DNA from 3 places in the Hymenobacter segetis genome. Region 2 is predicted to be linked to each of the others. Evidence: riboswitches for the same ligand, from Rfam matches in the RefSeq annotation. Region 2 holds a riboswitch; each other region holds the start of a gene.
The links. Region 2 has a riboswitch for S-adenosylmethionine ahead of ACYU70_RS13700 (phosphoadenylyl-sulfate reductase). Riboswitches for the same ligand answer to the same signal wherever they lie in the genome.
Positions count from the first base shown of each region.

Region 1: linked by a shared signal. The riboswitch ahead of ACYU70_RS16880 (O-acetylhomoserine aminocarboxypropyltransferase/cysteine synthase family protein) and the one ahead of ACYU70_RS13700 (phosphoadenylyl-sulfate reductase) in region 2 are both predicted to bind S-adenosylmethionine.
Region 3: linked by a shared signal. The riboswitch ahead of metH (methionine synthase) and the one ahead of ACYU70_RS13700 (phosphoadenylyl-sulfate reductase) in region 2 are both predicted to bind S-adenosylmethionine.

Region 1 covers NZ_BAAHBV010000002.1:1,553,007-1,562,490, forward strand. Annotated here, with positions in the region: gene ACYU70_RS16865 (lysylphosphatidylglycerol synthase transmembrane domain-containing protein) at 1-217, shown strand, start outside; gene ACYU70_RS16870 (hypothetical protein) at 284-703, opposite strand; gene ACYU70_RS16875 (LysM peptidoglycan-binding domain-containing protein) at 892-1,173, shown strand; SAM riboswitch class I at 1,399-1,514, shown strand; gene ACYU70_RS16880 (O-acetylhomoserine aminocarboxypropyltransferase/cysteine synthase family protein) at 1,905-3,284, shown strand; gene metX (homoserine O-acetyltransferase MetX) at 3,474-4,502, shown strand; gene ACYU70_RS16890 (homoserine dehydrogenase) at 4,653-5,912, shown strand; gene ACYU70_RS16895 (LamG-like jellyroll fold domain-containing protein) at 6,057-9,484, shown strand, end outside.
Region 2 covers NZ_BAAHBV010000002.1:758,272-767,755, forward strand. Annotated here, with positions in the region: gene ACYU70_RS13675 (beta strand repeat-containing protein) at 1-223, opposite strand, end outside; gene ACYU70_RS13680 (hypothetical protein) at 594-950, shown strand; gene ACYU70_RS13685 (hypothetical protein) at 1,053-2,312, opposite strand; gene ACYU70_RS13690 (hypothetical protein) at 2,321-3,106, opposite strand; gene ACYU70_RS13695 (RNA polymerase sigma factor) at 3,236-3,814, opposite strand; SAM riboswitch class I at 4,022-4,110, shown strand; gene ACYU70_RS13700 (phosphoadenylyl-sulfate reductase) at 4,380-5,138, shown strand; gene cysD (sulfate adenylyltransferase subunit CysD) at 5,277-6,191, shown strand; gene ACYU70_RS13710 (sulfate adenylyltransferase subunit 1) at 6,381-7,673, shown strand; gene cobA (uroporphyrinogen-III C-methyltransferase) at 7,689-8,498, shown strand; gene ACYU70_RS13720 (assimilatory sulfite reductase (NADPH) flavoprotein subunit) at 8,544-9,484, shown strand, end outside.
Region 3 covers NZ_BAAHBV010000002.1:1,140,872-1,150,355, forward strand. Annotated here, with positions in the region: gene ACYU70_RS15265 (porin family protein) at 1-68, opposite strand, end outside; gene ACYU70_RS15270 (NTP transferase domain-containing protein) at 232-1,428, opposite strand; gene moaC (cyclic pyranopterin monophosphate synthase MoaC) at 1,437-1,928, opposite strand; gene ACYU70_RS15280 (SDR family oxidoreductase) at 2,177-3,244, shown strand; gene ACYU70_RS15285 (molybdopterin molybdotransferase MoeA) at 3,349-4,572, shown strand; gene ACYU70_RS15290 (NUDIX domain-containing protein) at 4,904-5,479, opposite strand; gene ACYU70_RS15295 (DeoR/GlpR family DNA-binding transcription regulator) at 5,525-6,304, shown strand; SAM riboswitch class I at 6,391-6,499, shown strand; gene metH (methionine synthase) at 6,572-9,484, shown strand, end outside.

The DNA.
Region 1 (9,484 bases), 790 kb from region 2:
CATCACGCCCGGCGGCGCGGGCATTGTGGAGGGCGCGTTTCCCACGTTTTTCGGCAAGTTTATTGGCACGGCCACGCTCACCAGCTTCATGGTTTTGCTGTATCGAGTGGTCACGTATTACCTGTATCTGGTGCTGGGCACCATCTTTCTGCCACGCTGGGTAGCGCGGGTGTTTGCGAAGCGGCCAACCACCACAGCCCATCCTATCACAAAATAATCAGCACAAAAAAAGCCCCGAACCAGACTGGTTCGGGGCTTTTCGATTACTTGAATCCGGAGTGATTTACTCGGCTTCGAGCATCAGTGCGGCGCCGTCGGCCGACTTCAGTGTGAGCTTCTTGTCGGTGAGGGTTTCCACGGCGAAGGTGTTGCTGGTGGTGGCACCGTCGGGGGTCATGGTGATGGTTTTGCCGGCTTGGTCAAACGTGTATTTGCCCGAAACTGCGCCGCTCGCGCCGGTCATGTTGTATGTGCCGTTGGCAAAAATGCGCAGCTCCTCTTGCTTCTGAGCGTCGGTTTGCTTCACTTTGTCGCCGGCGGTGTCGGTTTCCTTGGCGGTTTTCCACACCTTGCTATCGGTGCCGTACAGCATGTTCACGCCTTCTACTTTGCCTTTATCGTTGCTGCACGAAGCGGCAAACAGCGACACAAGCAGCAGCAGGCTGGCGAAGTAACGGAGCGAAAAAAGGGACTGGAGTTTCATGTGCACTAAGGGTAATGGTGAAAGAATGAAAACATGACGCACGGGGTGCGGCCTCGTCGGCTTACGATGCAGACGCAAAAGAGTTTAGAACGAAACCCCGCCTACACTTGTCCGTATAGCAACCCGGTCGGCCCGCCCGCAAGGGTTTCCGGCAGAATTTATCTCTTCATTTAACTTCACCGAAAACCATGGGACTCTTCGATTTCATCAGCGACAAAGGCGAACAAAAGCCCGTAGAGCCCGCGGCTAAGCCAGCGGCTGGCGGCACCGATTTTTTTGGCAACGCCAAACCAGAAGCTGCCGGCAACACGTATACCGTTGTCAGCGGCGATTCCCTCTCCAAAATAGCCAAGCACCACTACGGCGACGCCGCCAAGTGGCACCAGATATACGACGCCAACAAGGCGCTCATCGGCGACAACCCTGACCACATCGAAGTGGGGCAGGTGTTGACCATACCTAGTCTCTAGGTACTTTTTTGCAGAAAAAAGGTGAGAAAAGCCACTCTGTTTCAGGGTGGCTTTTTTGCGTTTTATGGGGTCAAAAGAACAACTAAAAAGCACGTCATGCTGGAAGGGGCCACGCCAGACCGTCGAAAAAATATTTTCGCCCATCCGCTTGCCCATCCCAAAAATTCTCCCGTACATTTGCCGATACCAAACAGGTACTCCCCGCTAACGGTGGGCAGTTTTCAAGTTTTATACAGAAGTGGCGAGAGACTAGGCTCCGTGACCCACTGGCAACCTTCGCAAAACGAAAGGTGCCAATTCCTACCCACCCGCAGCTCCGGCCGCGCTGGGACAGATGATTCGAGTGCCATGGAAAATTCTTCATACCCCAGTTTTTTGCCCCCGAATGCTTCGGCTGCTTTGTGCGCCGCAGGTTCGGGTTTCTTCGTTTCGGCCGCTGACGGCCGTAATGTGGCATCGCCTTCGTTGCAGCGAATGCGAATGTGCTGTTGCCGCCCGTGTTGTTGCTAAGCTAATTCCGGCTTAGAACCCCTCCCCCCCTCTTCTGGATTTTTTTGGTGGCCCCGTGGGTCCGCCGCGTGCGCTTTCGGGCCTTCGCGGTGGGTTTGGGCCACGCCGGCAGCACGGGCTATTTCGGGGAGTTTCGGCGCTAAAAAAGGCTTTTTCAGAGCCGCATCGCACTTTTTCCAATTGTCATTTCGGTTTTTCAAAACTTCAAAACCTCCCCCATCATGTCTGTTCAGCCCCAACACTTCGAAACCCTCCAACTCCACGCCGGCCAGCAGCCCGACCCCACCACCGGGGCCCGCGCCGTGCCGTTGTTCCAGACCACCAGCTACGTGTTCAAGAGCGCCGAGCACGGTGCCAACCTGTTTGCCCTGAAGGAGTTTGGCAACATTTACACCCGCCTGATGAACCCCACCACCGACGTGTTCGAGCAGCGCGTGGCGGCGCTGGAAGGCGGCGTGGCCGCCTTGGCCACTGGCTCGGGCCAGGCGGCCCAGTTCATTGCCCTTAACAACATCCTGCAGGCCGGCGACAACTTCGTGAGCACGGCCTACCTGTATGGCGGCACTTACAACCAGTTCAAGGTGGCGTTCAAGCGTTTGGGCATTGAGGCGCGCTTTGCGGATGGCGACAATCCGGCTTCGTTCGAGGAGCACATTGACGAGAAGACCAAGGCCATTTACCTGGAAACGATTGGCAATCCCAGCTTCAGCATTCCGGATTTTGAGGCCATTGCGGCCATTGCGAAGAAGCACGACTTACCGCTGATTGTGGACAACACGTTTGGCGCGGGCGGCTACCTGTTTCGGCCTTTGGAGCACGGCGCACACATTGTGGTGGAGTCGGCTACGAAGTGGATTGGCGGGCACGGCACCAGCGTGGGCGGCGTGATTGTCGACGGCGGCACCTACGACTTCGGCAATGGCAAATTCCCGCAGTTTACCGAGCCGAGCGAGGGCTACCACGGCTTGATTTTCAACGACGTGTTTGGCAAGGGCGGGCCGTTTGGCAACATTGCCTTCATCATCCGGGCGCGGGTGGAAGGGCTGCGCGACTTCGGGCCGGCCATCAGCCCGTTCAACTCCTGGCAGTTGCTTATCGGCCTTGAAACCCTGAGCCTGCGCGTGGACCGCACCGTGGAAAACGCCCTTAAAGTGGCCACCTGGCTGGAGCAGCATCCGCAGGTGGAAAGCGTGAACTACCCCGGCCTGCCCAGCAGCCCCTATCACGCCATTGCCAACAAATACCTGAAGCGCGGCTTCGGCGGCGTACTCTCGTTCCGCGTGAAGGGCACGAAGGAGACGGCTACACAATTCATTGATAACCTGAAGCTCATCAGCCACTTGGCCAACGTGGGCGATGCCAAGACGCTCATCATCCAGCCCTCGGCTACCACGCACCAGCAGCTGAGCGAAGAGGAGCAACTGGCCTCGGGCGTGACGCCGACTTCGCTGCGTCTGTCGGTGGGGATTGAGCATTTCGACGACATCAAGGCGGATTTGCAGGCGGCGTTTGATGCCATCGGCAACACGGCCAGCCTGCCGACTGAGGGCGACGAAGTGGGCGAGCCCGAGCTGGAGCACGCCCAGCCGCTGGAAGTTTAAACCAGAATTGCCGCCAGCGGGCCACCCCTGGCGGGTCGGTGCCAGTCTCGCTGGCGGCCGAGTTTTATCGCAGCTTTAGAATCAGTGCATCGGCCCGGGCCTCTTCCGTGATGGGAGGAGATATGGGAGTGAGAAACTATTGCGCCGGGCCGGTTCGCTGGTTCTGAAGCTGTGCTATTTAATTGAATTATGCCAACCCTAGTATTTGACCTGCCTGACCTTACCCTGGAAAGCGGCGAAACCCTGACCGGGGCGCACGTGGCCTACCAAACCTGGGGCCAGCTCAACGAAGACCGCGACAACGTGGTCTGGGTGTGCCATGCCCTCACGGCCAACGCCGACGTGCTGGCCTGGTGGCCGGGCCTGGTAGGCCCAGGCTGCTACTACGACCCGTCGGAATGGTTTATCGTGTGTGCCAACGTGCTGGGCTCGTGCTACGGTACTACCGGCCCGCTGGATGCCGACCCGGCTACCGGGGAGGCCCGCTTCCAGCACTTCCCGCTGCTGACCATTCGGGATTTGGTGAAGGCGCACGAGGCCCTGCGCGAGGAATTGGAACTGACGGATATCAATACGCTGATTGGCGGCTCTTTGGGCGGGCAGCAGGCGCTGGAGTGGGCCGTGCAGCGGCCTGATTTGTTCGACCATCTGGTGGTCATTGCCACCAATGCGCGGCATTCGGCCTGGGGCATTGCCTTTAATGAGGCGCAGCGGCTGGCCATTGAGGCCGACCCGACTTATGCCGCCGGCCAGCCCGGCGGGGGCGATGAGGGCCTGCGCGCCGCCCGCGCCATTGCGCTGCTCAGCTACCGCAGCTACTCGGCCTACGCCGAAACCCAGACCGACCCGAGCGACGACGAACTGCTGCGCGAGCACCGCGCCAGCACCTACCAGCGCTACCAGGGCGACAAGCTGGTGTCGCGCTTCGATGCCTACAGCTACGTTTCTTTGAGCCGGAGCATGGATACGCACCACCTGGGCCGCAACCGGGGCGGGGTGCCGGCGGCGCTGGCCCGCATCGGGGCGCGCACGCTGGTGCTGGGCATTACCTCCGACGTGCTGTTTCCGCTGACGGAGCAGCGGGAGCTGGCGGCGCATATTCCGGGGGCCATGTATGGCGAGCTGGACTCGCGCTACGGGCACGATGGGTTCCTGCTGGAAACGGCGGCCATCACGCACTTTCTGGAGCTATTCTACGCGCCCACATTCGTGCATTAGGCCGGCGGGCCTGTCATCCTGAGCGCAGCGAAGGACCTTACCACGGCTGCGCTATTTGAGATTACTGCGCACCGTTCGGCCGTAAGAAGGTCCTTCGCTGCGCTCAGGATGACAGAATCGGGCCAAACAATACTGACTACCTTCTCTTTTATGGACAACCAACCACAACCCCTGCGGCTGGGCCTTATCGGCTTTGGCTGCGTGGGGCAGGGCTTCTATGACATCCTGCAACAGCAGCCCGGCCTGGGGTTGGCCGTGACGCGCATTGCCGTCAAGAGCCCCGACAAGCCGCGCACGCTGCCGGCCGACCACTTCACTTACCACGCCGATGAGCTGCTGAACGACCCCACGCTGGACGTGCTGGTGGAAGTAATTGACGATGCGGCGGAGGCCTTCCGGCTGGTGAGTGCGGCCCTGCGCCAGGGCCGGCGCGTGGTGACGGCCAATAAGGCCATGCTGGCCCGCCACCTGCCGGAGCTGGTGCAGCTGGAGCAGAACTTTGGCGGGGCGCTGCTGTACGAGGCGGCGGTGTGCGGCAGCATTCCCGTTATCCGGACGCTGGATGGCTACTTCAGCCACGAGCCGCTGCGGGCGGTGCAGGGCATCCTCAACGGCTCGTCGAACTACGTGCTGACGCGCATGAGCGAGGAAGGTTCCGACTACGCGGCGGCGCTGGCCGAGGCGCAGGCGCTGGGCTTTGCCGAAACCGACCCAGCGCTGGACATGGGCGCGTTTGACCCGCGCTCGAAGGCGGTGATTCTGGCGGCCCACGCTTACGGGGTTTTTCTGGAAGCTGATGAGGTGCTGAACCTGGGCATCGAGGCCGTGGGCGCGGCGGATGTGGCCTATGCGGCGGCGCGGGGCCAGAAGGTGAAGGTGGTGGCCAGCGTGCAGCGCCTGCCCAACGGCCGCGTGGCCGCCCTGGTCACGCCGCAGATGCTGGGGCCGGAGTCGCCGCTGTTCATCGTGGAGCACGAGTTCAACGGGGTGGTGGTGGAGGGCGAGTATGCGGGGCCACAGTTTCTGGGCGGGCGCGGGGCGGGCGGGCACCCCACCGGCTCGGCGGTGCTGGCCGATGTGCTGGCGCTACGGCGCGGCTTGCGCTACGGTTATGCCAAGCAGGCCACGGCCCCGGCCCTGCAAGCGGCCGAGGAGCTGGAGCTGGACGTGTACCTGCGCCACCCCGACGTGGGCGTGCTGCGCGAGGTGCTGACCTGGCTGGAGCTGCCCGCCACCGCCCTGCGCACCGACGTGCACGGCGTGTACGCCACCGGGCCGGTGCCGCTGCTGCGCCTGCGCCAATGGCGCGACGAGCTGCGGACGGCCGGCGTATTCGTGGCCCGGCGGGGCGAGGTGCAGGCCGTGGAAGCAGTGGCAGAAGGCCAGCTGGCCGCCTCGACGCTGGCCTGAAAGGCCTCATCCAATAACTTCTGGCTGGATAAAAAGAAGGGAGAGACTGGCGCGCCGGACCGGGCCGGCATCGCATCAACATGCGATACCGCCGCTTTGAAGTAAGCCCGACATTTGCGGCAAACTTCACACTCTCTCTCTTTTATGATTGGAAACTTTACCTCCGGCTGCGCGCGGCTGGCCCTGATGTGGCTGTGGCTGGTACTGCTGGGCACTTTCCCGGCGCTGGCCCAGGTGCCGCCCGGCAATGCGCTGAGCTTCAGCGGCACTTTCTGCTATGTGAATACCGGCACCGAGCTGCCGGACTACAGCAACACCTACACGGTGGAGGCCTGGGTACGAACCAGCAGCGCGCCGCGCTACACCGCGCAGTTCGTGAATACCAGCAGCAACTTCTGGCTGGGCATCTACGGGTTTTCCTCGGCCGATGCCGGCAAGGCGGTATTCAACGTGGGCGGGCAGTACCTGTTCAGCAACACCTTCATCAACGACGGCAAGTGGCACCACCTGGCCGGGGTAGTGGGTAGCAACACGACGACGATTTACGTGGACGGCGTGGCCGAAAACTCGCGCGGCGGCGGCGGCACTCACTACACCAACGACCCCTCCCTGCAACTCCGGCTGGGCAACCAGAGCCCCGATGCCTATGACTTCAGCCTTGATGAAGTGCGCATCTGGAGCGTGGCCCGCTCGGCCGCCCAGGTGAAGGCCGCGTTCAATAACGTGCTGACGCTGCCCCAGCCCGGACTGGAGGTGTACTATACCTGTGAGCGGGGCACGGCCGGCGGCAACAACGCCGGCGTGAATACCCTGCCCAACATAGGCAGCGCGGCCGGCTATACCGGTACGCTCACTGGCTTTGCCCTCACCGGCGCGACCTCGAACTGGATTGAAAGCTACGCCCTGGTGCAGCCCACCAACCTGGCCGCCACCAGCAATGCCAGCGGTGCCAGCCTGAGCGTGACCTGGACGGCCCCGCCCGTGGGCACCATCACCAACTACGTGCTCGACTGCTCGACCACGGCCGACTACAGCGCGGGCGTGACCACGCTCACGCCCGCCAGCGGCGCTACCAGCGCCACCATCAACGGGCGCACCGTGAACACCCGCTACTACCTGCGCCTGCGGGCCGACAAAACCAGCGTGACCGGCCAGGGAGCCTACTCGCGCGACGGGTTCAGTCTGCGCACGCCCGGCGGCCTGACCGCGCCCGGCAACGCCCTGGCCTTCGATGGCACCGACGACTATGTGGCCCTGCCCAACACCACGCCCGTGCCCACGGGCAACGGCACCTACACCCTGGAGGCCTGGATTAAGCCCAATGCCATGGGCGTGATGGGCATCATCGGCTGGGGAAACTGGGGCACCACCAACCAGGTGAATGCGCTGCGGCTGTCGCCGACGGGCATCATCAACTACTGGTGGGGGCCCGACCTCATCGTGACCACGCCCGACCTGAGCGGTCACTGGCACCACGTGGCGGCCACGTTTGATGGCACGACCCGCACCATTTACCTCGACGGGGTGGCCGTGGGCAGCGATACGCCGGGCGGCCACACAGTGCCCAGCCCCAGCAACCTGCGCATCGGCTGCACCAACGACCCGAGCTCGGGGGCCAATTATGAATACTTCAACGGCAGCATCGACGAGGTGCGCATCTGGAGCGTGGCCCGCTCGGCGGCCGAAATCAAAGCGGCTTATACCAACCAGCCGGCGGTGCCGCAGGCCGGGCTGGTGGCAGCCTACGACTTCGATGCCGGCACGGCCAGCGGGGCCAACACCACCCAGACCACGCTCTTCGACCGCACCACGAACTTTCAGGATGGTACGCTGACCAACTTCGCCCTGACCAGTGGCAACACCACCAGCAACTACGTGGAAAGCTACGCCCGCGTGGTGCCCCTAGCCACCGTGAGCGGCGTGACGACGACCAGCTTCACCGCCAACTGGGCGGCCCCGCTGGTGGGCATCGTGAACGGCTACGCGCTGGAAGTGGCACCGACGAGCACGTTCTCCTCCGGTGCCACCTCGTTCGGCGTAACGGCCGGCACCACCAGCCAGGCCGTGAGCGGCCTGCTGCCCAACCGCAACTACTACTATCGCCTGCGGGCCGACAAAACCAGCGTAACCGGCACGGGCGCTTATGCCAGCGGCACGGTACGCACACTGAGCGGCCTGACCCCGCCCGGCAACGCCCTGGCCTTCAACGGCACCAACAACTACGTGACCGTGGCGCACAACGCGGCGTTCAACCTCACGACCACCATTACGCTGGAAGGCTGGGTGAATACCAACAGCACCGCCGAGCAGTACATCACGACCAAGGCCGAAGACTCGTGGTACCTGGCCCTGAATGGTAACAACGCGGCGGCCGGCCGGGCCTCCTTCTTACTCAACGGGCCGTCGGCGGCCGGGGGCTGGCTGTATGGCCGCACCAACTTGGCCGACGGCCGCTGGCACTACGTGGTGGGCACCTACGACGGCAGCACGCTGCGCCTGTACGTCGACGGCGTGCTCGACAACAGCCGGGCCGCCACCGGGGCCGTGCTCACGGGCACCAGCGCCGTTGCCATCGGCATGCGCAACGGCCAGGCCTACTGGAACGGCCTGCTCGACGAAGTCCGCATCTGGAGCGTGGCCCGCACGGCGGCGCAGGTGCAGGCGGCCTACCTCAACCAACCCGCCGCGCCCCAGGCCGGCCTGGTGGCCGCCTACAACTTCGACCACGGCACCAACGCTGGCAGCAACGCCACCTTCACCACCCTCACCGACCAGAGCGGCAACGGCAACGACGGCACCCTCACCTACTTCAACCTGACCAACGGCAACACCACCAGCAACTGGGTGGAAAGCTACGCCGGGGTGGTGCCCGCGCTGGCCGCCGCCACCGGCAGCACGGCCACCGGCTTCACCGCCAACTGGACGGCCCCGGCCATTGGCACCGTCGACAACGGCTACCGGCTGGACGTGGCCACCAACAACACCTTTACCGCGCCCGTGGCCGGCTCGCCCTTCACGGTGGCCGGCACCAGCCAGGCCATCACCGGCCTCGACCCGGCCCAGACCTACTACTACCGCGTGCGGGCCGACAAAACCAGCCTGACCGGCACGGCGGCCAACGGCCTGACCAGCATTCGCCGGCCCTTCGCGCCCCTGACCCCGCCCGGCAACGCGCTGGCCTTCGACGGCAGCAGCAGCAACTACGTGGCGGTGGCCCCCACCCCGGCCCTCGACAACTTGGGCCTGGGCAGCCTCACGATGGAAGCCTGGGTGTACGGCACCAACCTGCCGGCGGTGAACTCCATCATCCGCAAGAGCGGCGACTACAACCTGGTGCTGCTGGCCAACGGCCTTCTGTACGCCGAAGTGTGGCCCGGCGGCATGGGTACCTCGGCCCGGCCGTATGCCACGGCCACCACGGCCATTCCGGCCAGCCGCTGGACGCACGTAGCCGCCACCTGGGACGGCACTGCCCTGCAACTGTACGTGAACGGGGTGGCCGTGGCCGCCACGTCGGGGACCTCGCCCATTGCCACGGCTGAGCCCCTGTGGCTGGGCCGCTCGGCCGCGTA
Region 2 (9,484 bases):
GAATGACCGAGCCGCTGATGCCGTTGGTGTTCACGGCTGCCATCGCGGCGGTGAGCGTGGCGTAGTCAGCGCCGGTTGGCCCCACGCTTTTCGTGCCTGTGACCTGGGCCCAGGCGCTGCCCACGTTGCCCAGCAGCGCTACCAGTATCAGAAAAGCCAGCCACCAGAGCCGGGCAGTAGTGGGCCGCGCCATGCGCTGCCCGAAGCGTAAAGGTTTTATCATACAGCAACAAAAAGGGGAACAGGAAATAAATGAATGACGGATGGAAAGCTGCAACGACCATTCCGGTAATAATGAGCAGCTTGAGCAACAGTACAGCCCTTAAAGCTACTGGAGTCGCCCGTGTTTTTCCTAATTATTGGGGTTAAATGTCAATTTTCCCCGACAAAGCGCCGTCGGGGCTAGGCGGGGTGGTGCGCTGCCTCCCCCAGGGCCAGGGGCCGTGCCCACGGGGGACAGGGGGCGTCCCCCCCAGGGACAGGGGTCGTCCCCCCAGGGATAGGGGTCGTACCTACGGGGGCATGAGGGCGATGCCAGGGGGGCGGGCCGGGTGCCGGGGCCAATTGTTTTTTTACTTACGTTTGCCCGGCCGGTGGGCCCGCAGAACTACTTCCGTCCCAACCAACTCATCACGCAGGCTGCCCTGCCCCTGGCCAGCCAGAACACGGCCCCCGTGGCCCTGGCCAAAATCGACGGCGTGGCCGTGACCCAGGGCGACGAAAAGGGCCACGTCGACGTGGCCTGGCACGGCAGCAGCCGCGCCAAAAGCTACGTGGTGCGCTATGGCCTGGGCGGCGGCCCCGACAAGCTGACCGAAACCAAAGTCGTCACCAAATCGCGCCTCAGCCTCTACGGCCTCGCCAGCGGCCAGGAAGGCTGGCTGAGCGTGTACGCCGTGGGCGCCGAAGACGGCCCCCCTTCCGCCCCCGTGCGGTTTATGGTGCCGTAAGGAATAAATCAGGGGTTAATAGCCAAGGGCTGCCGGGTGGGGACTATCATTTAATGATGACAGTCCCCACCCGGCAGCCCTTGGCTATTAACCCCGCTGCTCCTACTTGCTGAAGCGCACCGTGCCGTAGCGCACTCTGATGTTCACGTTGCCGGCTCCCCGGGCCGGGGCGGCGGCTCCAAACGTGCCCAGCACATCGCTCGTTTGCGGGCCGTTTTCCTGCGAGAGCACGCGCACCAGGTTTTTATCAACCAGCAGCTGCCCTTGCTCAGTGCTCACATCGAAGCGGAAGGCCGGAGCCTCGGCAAAGCCTAGGCGGATGGTGCTGAAACCGCCGTCGAGGTTCACCTGGCGGAAGTTGGCGCCCATGTCGCGCACCACGAAATCGGGGCAGTAGCGCAGGGCCATATCGAGGGCTTCATCGAGTTTTTCGATGGTGAAGCGCGAGTAGCCCGACGAGCCGCGCAGGTTGCGCACGGTGCCCAGGGCCACGTCGCCGTACTTGCTGTGCACGGTCAGGTCCTGCACGGTGCCGATATCCACGTCGGAATAGTTGTTGCGCAGGTCCACCGTCGTGCCCGTATCGAGGCGCAACTGGGCGTAGCTGGCATCAATGCTGGCGCGGCCGGCAAAGGCAATGCGGCAGTCGCCGTTGGCGATGCGGATGAGGTTGCGCGGGCCTTCGAGGCGGGCGGTACGCAGGGTGCCGTACTCCACGGCCAGCTCGGTGGGGCCGCTCACATCACCGGCCACAGTCACCTCGCCAAAGTTATTGTAGATTTTCAGGGCCGTGGTACGGGGCAGCCAGATGGTGTAATTCACCTCGTAGCGGCAGCCGCCGGCCCGGCCGCGCAGCGCGGGGCCAAACTGCGTACTCACGGCCACGCCACCGGTTTTTGCGTCGTAATCGAGCCACTGCACGCCCAGCGCATCCAGAATCTGGCGGGCCCCGGCGTCGCTTTCGGAGCGCGCCACCAGTTCGGCATCGACCTTTATTTCCTTCTTATTCCAGGGGTTAATCTGCACTCGGCCGTAGCGCGTATCGAGCGAAAACGGGCGGCCGGTTTTCGGCACCGCGTAGCTGCGCACGAGGTGGCGGCGCTGTTCCACTTGCAGGCTGGCGCTGCCCTGGCCGTCGGTCTGGTCCACCAGCGGGTTTTGCTGCGGGCCCTGCTCCTGCTCATCGCCACCAAACAAAGCGGCTTCGGCGCGGCGGGCTTCAGGGGTGAGAATATTGATGGCTACGCCGGGGCCCACCACCACCCAGCGGGCCTGGCGGTCCTGCGCCTGAGCACTACGCGGGCTCAACAGGCCCAGCAGCCCGCCGCACAGCGCCAACAGGCGGCTTACTCGGAAGACCATGTGCTGGTTCATTCGGCCTGGCGCCGGCTATCGGCCAGCACGTAAGAACTGGTGTTGGGAGCTGCCTGGGCCGTGTTGCCCAGGTTCAACTGCCGGTCCAGGATGTCGAGGCGGATTTGCAGGTTGCGGTTCATGGCCGTGAGCACGGCATCGGGCTGCGGGTGGTGCAACAGCTGCTGCTTGAGCTCGCGGTAGCTGGAGTCCAGCGACACCAGCTCGTGCTGCCAGTCAGCATTCATGGCGGCCATGCCGGGGCCGCTCAGCTGGCTCAACTCGGTTTGGCGGCGGGCCAGCTGGTTGGTATAGTAGGCTTCCATGCCGCGCACAGCGCGCACCAGCTGGCTATCGGCCCCGGTGGTGTGCTCGGCGGCGGTGAGGGAAAGCGGGTTGCCGCCCTGGTACAGGGCCGCGTCGGGTTCATTAGCAGCGGTGCCAAGCGTAGCGGCGGGCGCGGCAGCCACGGCCGTTTCGGGGGCGGCGCTGCGAGATTTCCAGGCTTCGCTGGCCCCAGCGGCAAACACGAGCAGGACCAGAGCCGCCGCTACGCCGTAGCGCTGAAACCAGTGGAGGCGGGCTTCGGGCTGAGCTACAGGAGCCACTGCCGCCACGGGTGCCACAAAGGGCACTTCCAGCGCCGCGGCAACGCGCATGGCCGGGGTTTGGGGCGCAGGGGCAGCAGCGTTTAGCTGCTCCTCCAGCGCGGCCCAGAGGTCGGGGCGTGGCTCGTGGGTGTCGAAATCGGCGCGGTGCCGCTCGACGAAGGTTTCAAGAGATTTATTTTTGAGGGTATCCATGAATGAGTAGCAGACGCACGGTTCGTCCAGGTTCAGGGCGGGCCACGGGGCTATACGAAAACCGCGGCCGGGCGAAAAAGGATGAAGGGTAGTTGAAAGGTTAAATGACTAGCGATAACGGATAAAAACTTAGCTAAGGCCGCGCTGAGCGGCTAATTCGCGCAGCCGAACCCGCGCCCGGCTGTACTGTGATTTAGAAGTAGATTCGGAAATTCCCAGGATGCCGGCGATTTCCAGATGGTCGTAGCCTTCGAGCAAATACAGGCTGAGCACCACGCGGTAGCCATCGGGCAGCTCCTGAATGCAGCGACGCAGCACGTCGGCGCGGTAGTGCATATCGGCCTCGTCTTCGGGCGAGTGGGCGGCGGTTTCGGCGGGCTCTTCGTGGTGCTGCTCGCCCAAGGGCACCAGTGCCAGCCGCCGCTGCCGCAGGCAGTTAATGCTCTTGTTCACCACAATCCGCTTCAGCCACGCCCCGAACGACGAGTCGCCCTTATAGCCGCTCAGCTCCCGAAAAGCGCTCAGAAACGACTCCTGGAGCACATCCTCAGCCTCGGCGTAGTCGCCGGTGATGCGCAGGGCGGCGTTGAACATGGCCTTGGAGTAGCGCCGGTAAATTTCGGCCTGGGCCTGGCGGTCGTTGAGGCGGCAGCGCTCCACCAGCGGAGCGTTGATGTCGACGTAGGCGGAATGGGCGAGGGCTTCCATTGCAGAAAACGGGGTATTTAGAAGTGCTTAAGCAACCCATAGACCAAGCGTTGGGTTCAGGGGTTGCACGGCAAATTACGCGGCGAAAGCACGGCCGCCAAACCTTTTGCGCAGTGGCCAGTTTCATCACCGCGAAACAAAATTTTGGCATTTCGCTTTTTTGTCTTTTACATTTGCCCCAGCAATCCTCGTTTGGGGCGCTATTCATTTTTATACAGAGGCGCGGAGAGACAGGCTCGACGAAACGCCGGCAACCCCCACCAGTTGGAACGGTGCCAAGTCCTGACATATAAAAACGCCGTGAGCACATCCACCAACCGCCGCCTGCACCCCACCACCCTCGCCGCTTCGCGCCGAATGTGCTGTTGCATGCCCCGTCCCCTGGCCTATATGCTGGGGGCAATTGCTGGTTGTTGAACTAGGGCTTCTCTTCCGGCGGCTGTTGCGACGGCCACCCCGCTATCCCTTTTGTGGTGATTGATTCATTGCGCGACGCATAGCGGGTTTTTGCGGCCTTCGCGGCCCATTCTGGTTTTTTCTACGGAGAAAAACTCCCCTTATCATCATGGCATTACCCCTTGAAAGCCAGGTCGCTGACCTGCGCCGTTACCTGCCCGAATGCTCGGTGCCGGAAACCCTGGCCCTGCTGGCCGACCACTTCCCCGGCCGCGTCTCGTTTTCCACCTCTTTTGGTTTGGAAGACCAGATTATCACGCACTTCATCTTCGAAAACGACCTACCCATCCGGGTTTTCACCCTCGACACGGGCCGCAATTTTCAGGAGACTTACTCGACCTGGAACAAGACCCTGCTGCGCTACGAAAAGCCCATCGAAGTCTTCGCCCCCAACGGCCCGGCCATCGAAGAGCTGACCCGCCAAAAAGGCCCCAACAGCTTCTACGAGAGCATAGCGAACCGGAAAGAGTGCTGCAACATCCGCAAGGTGGAGCCGCTGAGCCGCGCCCTGGCCGGCCAGCAGGTGTGGGTAACGGGCATCCGCGCCGAGCAGTCGCAGAACCGCCAGACCATGCACCCGGCCGAGTGGGACGCCGGCCACGCCCTCATCAAAGTGCACCCGCTCTTCGACTGGACGTGGGCCGAGTGCGAAGCCTTCGCCCAAGCCAACGGCATCCCGGTTAATCCGTTGCACCAGAAAGGTTTCGTAAGCATCGGCTGTGCGCCCTGCACCCGGGCTATTGCTCCGGGTGAGGACTTCCGCGCCGGCCGCTGGTGGTGGGAAGATGCCGCTGCCAAAGAGTGCGGCCTCCACGCCACCGCCGCTCACCAGGGCCTCGACCCGGTGGTGGAGCGAATGCCGGGCTAGGCCCGAACCGATGCGCCGGCGGCCGGGCCGCTGGCGCTACTTTCTTCCCCAAAGGCACCTTTCGCGGGCCTCATCCCACCCACCTCTTCCGGTTTTTCAATTTCGTCCGATTTTTTCGGGCCATGACTTCCTACGCCAATGCCAACCGCTGTTTATCTCGATTACCTCGACCGTCTGGAGGCCGAAGCTATTCATATCCTACGTGAAGTGGCCGGCCAGTTCGAGCGGCCTGCGCTTTTGTTCTCCGGCGGCAAAGACTCCATCGCCCTTACCCGACTGGCGGAAAAAGCTTTCCGGCCCGGCAAGTTTCCCTTCCCGCTCGTGCACATCGACACGGGCCACAATTTTGAGGAAATCATCAATTACCGCGACGAGCTGGCAGCGCATTTGGGCGAGAAGCTGATTGTGCGCAAGGTGGAGGACACCATCCGGGAGCGCGGCCTGCACGAGCCGGGCGGCAAATACCCCAGCCGCAACCCGCTCCAAACTTACACCTTGCTTGATGTCATTGAGGAGTTTGAGTTTGACGCCTGTATCGGTGGAGCGCGGCGCGACGAAGAAAAGGCCCGCGCCAAGGAGCGCATCTTCTCGGTGCGCGACGATTTCGGCCAGTGGGACCCCAAGCGCCAGCGCCCCGAACTGTGGAACATCTACAACGGCCGCATTCAGAAGGGTGAAAACGTGCGCGTGTTCCCCATCTCCAACTGGACGGAGCTGGACGTGTGGAACTACATCCAGCGCGAAAACATCAAGCTGCCAGATATTTACTTCTCGCACGAGCGCCAGTGCGTGGTGCTGCCCAGCGGTCAGCTGCTCGGTTTCAGCGAACACCTGAATTTGGATGAGACTGACGAAATCGTGAACCGCCGCGTGCGCTTCCGCACCGTGGGCGACTCGACCTGCACGGCCGCCGTGGAAAGCGACGCCGCTTCGGTGGACGACATTATTCAGGACCTGCTGCTGGCTAAAGTGAGTGAGCGCGGGGCCACGCGACTGGATGATAACCTCTCGGAAACGGGAATGGAGGACCGGAAGCGGAACGGGTATTTCTAGAAATCAAATGTGGGGAACCTTACCCCCGGCCCCTCTCCAAAAGAGAGGGGAGCTTGACACCGAAGTCATTGGCTCAAAGAAATCAATTAAACAAATAATCGACTGGCTCCCCTCTCTTTTGGAGAGGGGCCGGGGGTGAGGTTCCCCCGCGTGGGGTCGCCTGCCCGCCAGCCGCAACCAAACATCAAAATGGACCTTCTCCGATTTATCACCTGCGGCAGCGTCGACGACGGCAAGAGCACGCTCATCGGCCGCTTGCTTTATGACAGCGACTCCGTTTCCCTCGACGTGCTGGCTACGCTGGAAAAGCGCCGCGCCACCACTGGCGGCGACGTCGATTTAGCCCTGCTCACCGATGGCCTGAAGGCCGAGCGCGAGCAAGGCATCACCATCGACGTGGCGCACAAATATTTCACCACGCCGCGTCGCAAGTTTATCATCACTGACGCGCCGGGCCATGTGCAGTACACCCGCAACATGGTGACCGGCGCGAGCAACGCCGACCTCGCCATTGTGCTCGTAGATGCCCGCCAGGGCGTGATTGAGCAGACCCGGCGGCACACGCTGCTGGCCTCTCTGCTGGGCATTCAGCACTTCGTACTGGCCGTAAATAAGATGGATTTGGTGGGCCACGAGGAAGTGATTTTCCAGAAAATAGTGGCTGATTACGCGGCCATTACCGAGCAGCTGAAACTGCCGAACGTGGTGGCCATTCCGCTCAGTGCGCTCAATGGCGACAACGTGGTGCGCCGCTCCGATTTCCTACCCTGGTACCACGGGCCCAGCCTGCTGGAACACCTTGAAAGTGTGCCGGCCGCCATTGATGCTAACCCGAATGAGCCGCGCTTTCAGGTTCAGTATGTGATTCGGCCGCAGACGGAGGAACTGCCTGATTACCGGGGCTACGCCGGCCGGATTCAGAGCGGCACTTATCGCCAGGGCGACCGGGTACGCATCTGGCCCTCGGGGCTGGAAACGGTGATTGAGGCCATCGAAGTCAACCAGCAGGAAGTGGCGGCGGCCAGCGCCCCGCAAGGCGTGGTGTTGCGCCTGCGCGACGATGTGGACGTGAGTCGGGGCGCTACCATCGTGCCCATCAGCGCCCACCCGGCGGTGGTGCGCGAACTGGAAGCCACGCTGTGCTGGATGGACGAGCGGCCCCTGCGCGCCGGCCGCAAGCTGCTGGTGCAGCACCACGCCGCCACCGTGAAAGCGGCAGTGACCACCATCCTGCAAAAAACCAACATCGAAACCTTCGAAAGCCAAGGCACCGATGAGGCCAAACTCAACGACATCGTGCGGGTGCGCCTGAAAACGGCCCTGCCCTTGGTAGCCGATGAGTACCGTCAGAACCGTGTCACGGGCGCTTTCATCCTGGTGGATGAGCAGACCGGGGCCACCCTTGCCGCTGGCCTCGTGGCTGCTACCGACCCGGAATATTTCACGGATGAAGTACCGGCCGCAGCGGCTTTTTCCATCTAGTATTTGACCAGTAATATGGCTAATTCCCCTCTCTTTTTACCCCGCCTGACGGTTGTCGGGGCCGGACCCGGCGACCCGGATTTGCTAACCCTGAAAGGTACCAAAGCGCTGGCGGCAGCTGATGTGGTGCTCTACGATGCGCTGGCAAATGACGCGTTGCTGGCGCACGTGCGGACCGGCGTTCCGCTGATTTTTGTGGGCAAGCGCAGTGGTTTCAAGGCTTACACGCAGGAAGGCATCAATGACCTGATTGTGCAGCAGGCCTACCGCCACGGCCACGTGGTGCGGCTGAAAGGCGGCGACCCATTCGTGTTTGGCCGGGGGCGCGAGGAAATGCTCTACGCCGAAGCCCACGGGCTGGCTACAGACTACGTGCCGGGCATCAGCAGTGCGGTGGCGGCGGCGGGCAGCGTGGGCATTCCGGCCACACACCGGGGCCTGAGCGAAGGCTTTCGGGTGCTGACGGCCACCACGGCCGACGAGCAGCTTTCAACCGCCTTGCTGGAAGCGGCCCAGACGCCCAGCGTTACCACGATTATCCTGATGGGCATGAGCCGGCTGGCGGAAATCGCGGCGCTTTTCGCCCGCTATGGCGGGGCTGAGGTGCCGGCTGCCATCATCCAGAATGGCACGCTGCCCAACGCCCGTGTGGTGGCCGGCACCGTGGCTGATATAGCGGAACGCGCCGGCAGTGCGGGCCTGGGCGCACCGGCCGTGATTGTACTGGGCGACGTGGTGCGACTGATGAAGCAGCCGGTAACAGCAGTTTCCGGGGTAGCAACCGAGCGGCAGCCAGCGCATCGGGCTTATGCGAAAGTGGCTTAGAAATCTAGCCAAGCGGCCTCCCTCCTTTTGAATTTCGAATTGATTATGCCCACGCTCCCCATCCTTCCGCCTCACCTCGACGAGGCACGCCTTCAGCAGCTTAGCGCCGGATTATCGGCGCAGCAGCTGGCGTGGCTGAGTGGTTATTTCTATGGTCAGGCCACCAGCGGCGGCGCGGCAGTTGCAGCTGTCGTGCCCGCCCCCGCCGGGGTGGCAGCCCCGGTGGAAAAGTTGGCTATCCTCTATGGTTCGCACACTGGCAATGGCAAGAAAGTGGCTCAGCAAGCGGCCGAGGCGGCTAAGCAGCGCGGCCTCGCTGCCGAGGTGCGCGACATGAATGACTACCCCACCCGGCAGCTAGCGCAGGAGCAAAATCTGCTCGTCATCGTGAGCACGCACGGCGAGGGCGAGCCACCGATTTCGGCCGAGGAATTGCACCAGTTTATCAGCGGCAGCCGCGCTCCGAAGCTGCCCAAATTACGCTTCGCCGTGCTGGCGCTGGGCGATACGAGCTACCTGCATTTCTGCCAGACGGGTAAGGATTTCGACCAATGTTTAGCTGACCTAGGCGGTACCCGCCTGCTGGACCGCGTGGATGCGGACGTGGACTATCAGGCAGCTGCCAGCCAGTGGATTGAGGCGGCCTTGGAGAAAATTGCGGGAGTCACAGTAACGGCCGCTGAATCTGGAGGCATTGCAGCGGCTTCGGTTGCTTCAGCTGTTTCCACTGCTCCATTCGACCATTCAATCATTCACCAATTCACCCGCGAAAACCCCTGGCCGGCGCGGGTGCTGGAAAGTATTCAGCTGAACGGGCGCGGCTCGGACAAGGAAACGTATCACATCGAGCTGAATTTAGCCGGCTCGGGCCTGCGCTTTGCGCCCGGCGATGCGCTGGCCGTGCGCCCCCGCAACCACGACCCGCTGGTGGAAGAAGTGCTCCGTGCCGCTCGTCTTTCCGACTCGGCCACGGTGCAATTGGGCGC
Region 3 (9,484 bases), 380 kb from region 2:
TGGGCCTGAGCCGAAGAAACAGCAGCCGTAGCCAGAAGCGCGGCAGCTAAAATTGCAGTCTTTTTCATGATGAAATAGGGTTAATTGATAAGACGTGTCGCGGGCGCTTCTATCAAAAACGTGCCAACACGCGGCCCTAACGCCCATTACCCAAATAATAGTCTGAGCAGTAAGGCAAAAAAATAACCGCCGGGCGGGCGGTTATTCCTGGCAGTAGGTCGGTTTGGCAGGCTAGCGGCTTAGCTCCTGGGTGGCGGCGGCGCGCTCGGCGGGCGTGTTCACGTTGCGCAGCTCATCGGGCGCGGGCGGGGCCAGCAGCTCGATATCGGAGTTAATCAGCGCCTTGCGCGGGCAGGAGTAGCCGAGGCTCAGAAACCGCAGCAGCTGCCCGTAGCTGTGCGGCTCCCAGATGCTCACCAGCGGCTCCGGAAACTCATCCCACGGGCTGCGGAAGGAGGTGGCCATCCGCGCCGGCTGCCGGTTAGTCACCAGGTATTCCAGGGTGTCGCGGGTGAGGAAGGGCAGGTCGCAGGCCAGTACCAACCAGGCCGCGTTGGGGTCGGCCTGGAAGGCGGACAGGATGCCGCCCAGCGGGCCGAGGTTCAGGAAAGTATCGGGTATGGCGGTGAGGCCGGCGGGCAAGTCGGCGGCCTGGTCGGGGCGCACGGATACGCGCACGTCGGGGCAGAATTCGGCCAGCAGCGCGGCGGTGTGCTGGCGCTGGTCGAGGCTGTGGTAGTGGAGCGCGCCTTTGTCGGTTTGCATCCGCTCGCTGCGGCCACCGGCCAGCACGAGGCCGCGCAGCACGGGCACCGCCAGCTGGTACCATTGCTTGATGAAGGCCGCGATTTTAGCGGTGTCATTCAGCGGCAGCACGGGCGGCAGCGGTGCGGCACTGAGGTGCTCCAGCAGTACGGCGGGCAGTTCGGCCTGGCCTTCGGCGAGGAGAATGAGGCGCACGTCAGTGAGGCGGTCGAGCTTCTTATCGAGCGGCTTGCGCGGGTCGACGATGACGACCTGCTGGCGGGCGCGGAAGTGGTTGCCGTTCACCAGCACGATGCTTTCGTGGGCCAGTAATTCGGGCTGCGAAAACCGGTCCAGCGCCCGCGTCAGGTTGAGCTGGCGGTAGGTGATTTTATCCACCAGCTCGGCCGAAAGGCCATTTTCGGCCACGTAAGGCACCGGCTTAGCGGCGGTATCTGAAGATTCTTCAGCAGCGGCGGAGTCGCCGGCGGCATGGTCGGCATCCACGTAGGCCACGCGCAATTGTGGGGCCAGCAGCGGCAGCAGCCGGGCCACCAGCGTTTGAATCTCGCCGCAGGGCGCTCCCAGAATGGCCAGCTCGTGGCGGCCGAATTCGCCCACATCGGGCCGGACCAAGGCGGCGTGCTTGGGCCGCTTTACGGTTGAGTTTGGTAGACTATCCATTTCGGAATTTACGAATTTTCGGCGCGATGGAAATCTTTTTTGCCGCCGGTCTTCTCAATGAGCTGCACGCCTTCGATGGAAATATCGTGCGAAAAGGCTTTGCACATGTCGTAAATGGTGAGCGCGGCCACAGTGGCGCCGGTCAGGGCTTCCATCTCCACGCCGGTGCGGCCGGTGACCACGGCAGTGCAGACGATGCGCAGGGCCGTGGGCCCGTCGGGCTCGATGGTGATGCTGCAATCATCCAGTCCCAGCGGGTGGCAGAGGGGGATGAGGTCGGCGGTTTTTTTGGCCCCCATGATGCCCGCCAGGATGGCGGTGTGGATAACCGGGCCTTTGTGCGAGGGCATTTCGCCGGCCTGTACGCGGCTCAGCAGCTCCTCGCCCAGCACTACGCGGCAGTGGGCGCGGGCCACGCGGCGGGTCGGCGTTTTCTGGCCGACATCCACCATCGTGGGTTGGTTGGCGGCGTTGACGTGGGTGAAATTCTTGGTTAGCATAGGGCTGTAGAGACGCATAATTGCGTCTAATCGTTGGATGGGTTCTAGCGCGGACTTTTAGTCCGCGACACCGGGTGCCGTGCGGAGGCGCGGACTAAAAGTCCGCGCTACATCTCACTTAGCCAACTCGGCGGTGAATTGTTTCGGCGCAAACTATTGGACTAGTCAGCCGTTTTCAACCCAGCGCCGGGCCACAACAGCCCCGGTAGCCCCGGCGAAATCCGCCCCCATCCACCCCGATTCTCATCATGACCAATACCGCATTAGTAGTTGGTGCCAGCGGCATCATCGGCAGCAACCTGGCCCAGGAGCTGCTGGCAAATAACTGGCCCACCTACGGCCTAGCCCGCCGTCCCGGCACCGATATTCCCGGCCTGCAACCTGTGGCCGCCGACCTCATGGACGTGGCCAGCCTCGAAGCTGCCCTGGCCGACATCAAGCCCACGCACGTCTTCATCACCAGCTGGATGCGCAACGATACCGAAGCCGAGAACATCCGCGTGAACAGCGCCATGGTGCGCAATCTGCTGGCCGTCCTCGGCCCGAAACATTCGGTGCAGCACGTGGCACTAGTAACCGGCCTGAAGCACTATCTCGGGCCGTTTGAAGCCTACGTGAGCGGCGGCGTGGCCCCGCCTACGCCCCTGCGCGAGTCGCAGCCCCGCCTGGCGCTCGACAACTTTTACTACGCCCAGGAAGACGAAGTGTACGCTGCCGCCGCGCGCGACGGCTTCACCTGGAGCATCCACCGGCCGCACACCATCATCGGCAAAGCGGTGGGAAATCTGATGAACCTGGGCACCACGCTGGCCGTGTACGCCAGCATCTGCAAGGCCACGGGGCGGCCATTTCGCTGGCCCGGCTCGCGGGCGCAATGGGAAGGGCTGTCGGACGTGACCGATGCCCGCGTCATCGCCAAGCAATTGGTGTGGGCCGCCACCACCGAGGCCGCCCGCAACGAGGCCTACAACGTGGTGAACGGCGACATTTTCCGCTGGAGCCAGCTGTGGGGCCGCCTCGCCGAGTGGTTTGGCGTGGAGGCCGTGGGCTTCGATGGCAGCATTCACCCGCTGGAAGCCGAGATGGCCGGCGATGCCGAGCTGTGGCGCGAAATCGCCAACAAGAATGGTTTGGCTGAAGCTGATTTGAGCCGCCTGGCCTCGCCCTGGCACACGGATTTGGATCTGGGCCGGCCCATTGAGGTGATGACGGACATGGCGAATAGCCGCAAGCGGGGCTTCACCGTGTTTCAGAGTACGGAGGATTCATTCTTTGATTTATTTGCGAAGCTGCGCGAAGACCGGCTGATTCCGTAGGACGGTGTAGGGGCGGGGCCTGCCCCCGCCCGTCGTTGAACGACACAAGCGCGAGCCTAACGACGGGCGGGGGCAGGCCCCGCCCCTACTTCCATCAAATTCCCATGCTCTCCCCCGCCGAAGCCACCGTCCGCGTCCTCGCCACCGCCCGCCCGCTGCCCACCGAAACCGTGGCCCTGCCCCATGCCGCCGGCCGCATCCTGGCCGAAACCCTCACGGCCGACCGTGATTTCCCTCCCTTCAACCGGGTGGCCATGGACGGCATCGCGGTGAGCTTCGCCGCCTGGGCCGGGGGCCAGACGGAATTCGACATCGCCCACACCCAGTATGCCGGCGAGCCCGCCCGCCCGCTGCCCAGCCCGCAACAGGCCGTGGAGGTGATGACCGGTGCCGTGCTCCCCGCCGGGGCCGACATAGTCATTCGCTACGAGGACCTGCTGCTGCACGACAACCGCGCCCGCATCCAGATTCCGCCGCCCGCCGCGGCCGGCGTCAACATCCACCACCAAGCCGCCGACCGCCACGCCGGCGATGCCCTGCTGCGGCCCGGCACCCGCCTCGGCCCGGCAGAGCTGGCCGTGGCCGCCACCGTGGGCGCCGCCGAAATGGCCGTGCTGCGTGCTCCGGTAGTGGCCGTGGTGAGCACCGGCGACGAGTTGGTGGGCATCGGGGCCACGCCCCTGGCGCACCAGATTCGGCGCTCCAACGTGTATGCCCTGCAAGCGCTGTTTGCCCAGGCTGGGGCCGATATTTCGCTGTTTCACCTCTCCGATAATGTGGAGGAGCTGCGCGTAGGCCTCACCAATATCCTGGCTGCCGGCTTCGATGCCGTGGTGCTGAGCGGGGCCGTGAGCAAGGGCCGCGCCGACCACCTGCCGGGCCTGCTGCGCGAGCTGCACGTTGAGGAAATCTTCCACGAAGTGCAGCAGCGGCCGGGCAAGCCGCTCTGGTTTGGGGCGCGGGCCGACGGGCCGGTGGTGTTCGGGCTGCCCGGCAACCCGGTGTCCACCTTCATCACCGCCTGCCGCTACGTGCGGCCCTGGCTGCGCGCCGTGCAGCAGCCCGCCAGCGCGTCCGAAACGGCTGCCTCTATTGAAGCTCCCCAGCCGGCTGTGCTCACCGTCGATATCACCTTCAAGCCCCAGCTCACACACTTTGTGCCCGTGCGTATGACCGTGGACGCGGAAGGCCGCCGCTTGGCCACCCCGCTCCGCGTGGGCGGCTCCGGCGACATGATGGGGCTGGTCGGTGCCACTGCGTTTCTGGAACTGCCGCCGGAGCCGGCCGTATTTGCGGCGAGGACTGTGTGGCCGGCCTGGGGGTTATAGCACATACTTTAGCTTGTGCCAGGCCTGAATGCTGATTGCACGGGCGTGCAATGCTCTTTCGCATCCTCAAAAGCCAATTACACGGGCGTGCGACGCACTTCTGCATTATCAAAAGCCGGCTGCACGGGCGTACAATGCCCTTCCACACCCTCAAAAGCCGACTGCACGCCCGTGTGACGCGCTTCCGGGCCCTCGAAAGCCGGCTACACGCCCGTGCAATGTCCTTTTGGACATCCAAAAGCCGACTGCACGGGCGTGCGACGCACTTCCGGTAGTACTGAAAGCCAACTGTACTGAGGTACGCCGCCCTTCCACTCCTCCGAAATGCCGGCTACGCCAGCAGCTGCCGCAGCCGCAGGTGTTGCAGCAGCATGATGGTTTTGCCGTCCTGGATTTCGCCGGTTTTTATCATCGCCAGGGCCGCTGGCAGGGGCATTTCGAGCACTTCGATTTCCTCTTCTTCGATGCCGCCGCCGGCGTGCTGTTCGGTGGCCGCCGAGTATTCGGCCAGGTAGAAAAACAGGCGCTCCGTGACCGAGCCGGGGCTCATATAGGCCTCCATCACCTTCTCGACGTGGGTGAGGCGGTAGCCGGTTTCCTCCTCCGTTTCGCGGATGATGGCCGTGTCCGGGTGCTCATCATCGAGCAGGCCGGCGCAGGCTTCGATGAGCATCCCCGTGGGGTTGCCGTTCACGAAAGTGGGCAGGCGGAACTGCCGGGTCAGGATGACGTGGTCGGTGGCGGGGTCGTGGAGCAGGATAACGGCCCCATTGCCCCGGTCGTAGGCCTCGCGTGACTGGGTTTCCCAGGTGCCGTTTTTGCGTTGGTAGTCGAAGGTGATTTTGCGCAGGGTAAACCAGTCGTCGGACAAGGTTTGCTGCTCGCGGAGGCGGATTCGTTCGTTCATGCCGGGGTCGAAAGTTCGTTACTGTTCGTTTTTGTTTCTTTGCGATTGTTTAGAACAAGTAACACCACGGCGATGAATTTCCAGCTGCGCAAGCACCACTTACTGGCCACCCTGGAGCAGCACGGCACCGTGCTGGTGGCCGAGGCCGCCCAACAACTAGGCACCACGCCCATCACCATCCGGCGCGATTTGGCCCTGCTGGCCGAGCAGGGCCTCGTGCTGCGCACCCACGGCGGGGCCGTGCGGCCCGGCATCGCGAAGCACCCGGTGGCCTTCGTTGCCAAAACCACCGCCCACGCCGCGCAGAAGGACTATATCTGCCGCCTGGCCGCCCGCCACGTGGCCGAGGGCGACACCCTTTTCATCGACTGCGGCAGCACCACCTTTCCGCTGTGCGCCCTCATCCGGCACCTCAAAATCCGCGTCGTCACCAACTCGTTGCCCGTGTTGTTCGAGCTGGCCGGCACGGCCGTGCAGGTAGTGATGGCCGGCGGCGAAGTCGATGCTAAGCGGCAGGCCACGCACGGGGCCGTCACGGTGGAGCATTTGCAGCGCTACCGGGTGGATAAGGCCTTTATGGGCGTTGACGGCACCTCCCTGAAGCGCGGCCTGAGTGCCAACAGCGAAAAGGAAGCCTCGATTTATCGGGCGGTGGCCGCGTCGGCCGGCCACGTGTATTTGCTCTGCGATTCGAGCAAGCTGGAGCGCGACCAGTACTTCCAGTTTGCACCCCTGGCTTCGGTGGGCACGCTTATTACCGACCAGCAGGCGCCCGCCGAACTGCTGGCCCGGTACCGCGAAGCGGGCCTGGTAGTGCTCGCGTAGCGCATGCTTTGGCTTGCGCCTCGCGGGTATCAGCACAAGCTAAAGCATGTGCTACAAGCCCCGTTCCGTTGTATCTTCGCCCTACGCTGCTATCCAGAAAGACCGAGGGACCGGGCCCGATGACGTCTTGGCAACCTACCACGAGTAGGTGCCAACTCCCGTTTCACCGCGTTTTTTGGTGAAAAAAGATGACAGCCGGAACCGTGCCTCCCCGCACGGGTTTCTTTCTGGATACGCGCTTACGTAGCTATTCGACCCAGAAAAGAAATGTCCGTCTCCGCCCCTACCCTGCCTGTTATCTCTCCGGAACGCGAAGCCTTCGCTTCGCGCTACAGTCTCCCCGAACTGCTGCGCCAGCGCCTGCTGATTCTTGACGGCGCGATGGGCACCATGATTCAGCGCCACCCGCTCACGGAGGAGGATTTCCGGGGCACCCGCTTCGCCGACCATCCCAAGCCGTTGCGGGGAAATAACGACCTGCTGAGCCTCACCCGTCCCGACATCATCAAAGGCATCCACGCCGAATACTTCGCCGCCGGGGCCGATATGGTGGAAACCAACACCTTCAGCGGGACTACCATCGCGCAGGCCGACTACGGCCTGGAGCACGTGGTGTATGAGCTGAACTACGAATCGGCCCGTCTGGCCCGCGAAGCCGCCGATGAGTACGCCACGCCCGAGCGCCCGCGCTTCGTGGCTGGCGCGGTAGGCCCCACCAACCGCACCGCCTCGCTCTCGCCCGACGTCAACCGCCCCGGCTTCCGCGCCGTGACCTTCGATGAGTTGGCTACTGCCTACCTGGAGCAGGTGCGCGGCCTCGTGGATGGCGGCGTGGATACGCTGCTCATCGAAACCATTTTCGACACGTTGAACGCCAAAGCGGCCCTCTACGCCGTGCAGAAGTTCTTCGACGAAGGCGGCCGCGTGGTGCCGGTCATGATTTCGGGCACCATCACCGATGCCTCTGGCCGCACCTTGAGCGGCCAGACGGTGGAGGCGTTCTGGAACTCCATCCGCCACCTGCCGCTGCTGAGCGTGGGCCTGAACTGCGCCCTCGGGGCCGACCAGCTCCGCCAGTACGTGCAGGAGCTGAGCCGCATTTCCGACGTACATATCTCCGCCTACCCCAACGCCGGCCTGCCCAACGCCTTCGGCGGCTACGACGAATCGGCCCAGGAATTTGCCGCGCTGGTGGAGGAGTATCTGAAGGAAGGCATCGTGACGGTGGTAGGTGGTTGTTGCGGCACTACGCCCCAGCACATCGCCGAACTGAGCAAGCTGGCTGAGAAATACCAGCCCCGCCAGCTGCCCGCCGCCATTCCGCCCGCCACGCGCCTGAGCGGTCTGGAGCCGTTCGGCATCACTGAGCAGAGCCTGTTCGTGAACGTGGGCGAGCGCTGCAACGTGACCGGCTCGCGCGCTTTCGCCCGCCTCATCCGCACCGGCGCATATGAGGAAGCCCTGGCCGTGGCCCGCCTGCAAGTAGAAGAAGGTGCCCAGGTCCTCGACATCAACATGGACGAGGGCATGCTCGATTCGGAGCAGGTGATGACGACGTTTCTGCACCTCATCGCCTCGGAACCCGACATTGCCCGGGTGCCGGTGATGATTGACTCCTCGAAGTGGAGCGTACTGGAGGCCGGCCTGAAATGCGTGCAGGGCAAGAGCATCGTGAACTCGATTTCGCTGAAAGAGGGCGAAGCGGCCTTCCGCGAACGGGCCCATACGGTGCGCCAGTACGGTGCCGCCGTGGTGGTGATGGCCTTCGACGAAAACGGCCAGGCCGACTCGCTGGAACGCCGCATCGAAATCTGCCAGCGCAGCTACGATATTCTGGTGAAGGAAGTGGGCTTCGACCCATCTGACATCATTTTCGACCCCAATATCCTGACCGTGGGCACGGGCATGGACGAGCACCGCAACTACGCCATCGACTTCATCGAAGCCGTGCGCTGGATTAAAGCAAATTTGCCCGGCGCGCTCACCAGCGGCGGCATCAGCAACATCAGCTTCTCGTTCCGGGGCAACGACGTGGTGCGCGAGGCCATGCACACGGCCTTCCTCTACCACGCCATCAAAGCCGGCCTGGACATGGGCATCGTAAACCCCGGCCAGCTCGGCGTGTACGATGAAATCGAGCCCAATCTGCTGGAGCTGGCCGAAGACGTCCTCCTAAACCGCCGCGCCGATGCCACCGAGCGCCTCGTGGAATTCGCCGACACGGTGAAACAGAAGGACAAGGCCGAAGTAGTGGCCGACGAGTGGCGCAGCCTGCCCGTGTGGGACCGGCTGCAACACGCCCTGGTGAAGGGCATCACCGAGTTTATCGACGAGGACACCGAGGAAGTGCGCAAGCAAGTCGGCCGGCCTTTGGAAGTCATCGAAGGCCCGCTGATGGCTGGCATGAACGTGGTGGGCGACCTGTTCGGGGCCGGCAAGATGTTCCTGCCCCAAGTGGTGAAATCGGCTCGCGTGATGAAGAAGGCAGTGGCTTATCTGGAGCCGTACCTGCTGGCCGACAAGCAGGGCTCCGACCGCCAGACGGCCGGCAAAATACTGATGGCGACGGTGAAAGGCGACGTGCACGATATCGGCAAGAACATCGTGGGTGTGGTGCTGGCCTGCAACAACTTCGACATCGTGGACCTCGGCGTGATGGTGCCGCTGGAGAAGATTCTCGACGAAGCCCAGAAGCAAAACGTGGACGTGATTGGCCTGTCCGGCCTCATCACGCCCTCGCTCGATGAGATGGTATACGTGGCCCAGGCCATGGAAAAGCGCGGCCTGAAAATCCCCCTGCTTATTGGTGGGGCCACCACGTCGCGCCTGCACACGGCCGTGAAAATCGCGCCCTCCTACAGCGGCGCGGTAGTGCACGTCAACGATGCCTCGCGCTCGGTGGGCGTGGCCGCCGGCCTGCTCGGCTCGGGCGAAAAAGCCTACGCCCAGACCGTGGCCGACGACTACGCCGCCCTGCGCGCCGACTACGCCAGCCGCCAGCGCGACAAAAGCTACCTGACCATCGAAGCGGCCCGCGCCAACGGCTTCAAGTCGGACTGGAACACGGTTTCTATCACCAAACCCAGCTTCCTCGGCACCAAAGTCCTCGAAGACTACGACCTCGCCGAGCTGGCCCAATACATCGACTGGACGCCCTTCTTCCACACCTGGGAGTTGAAA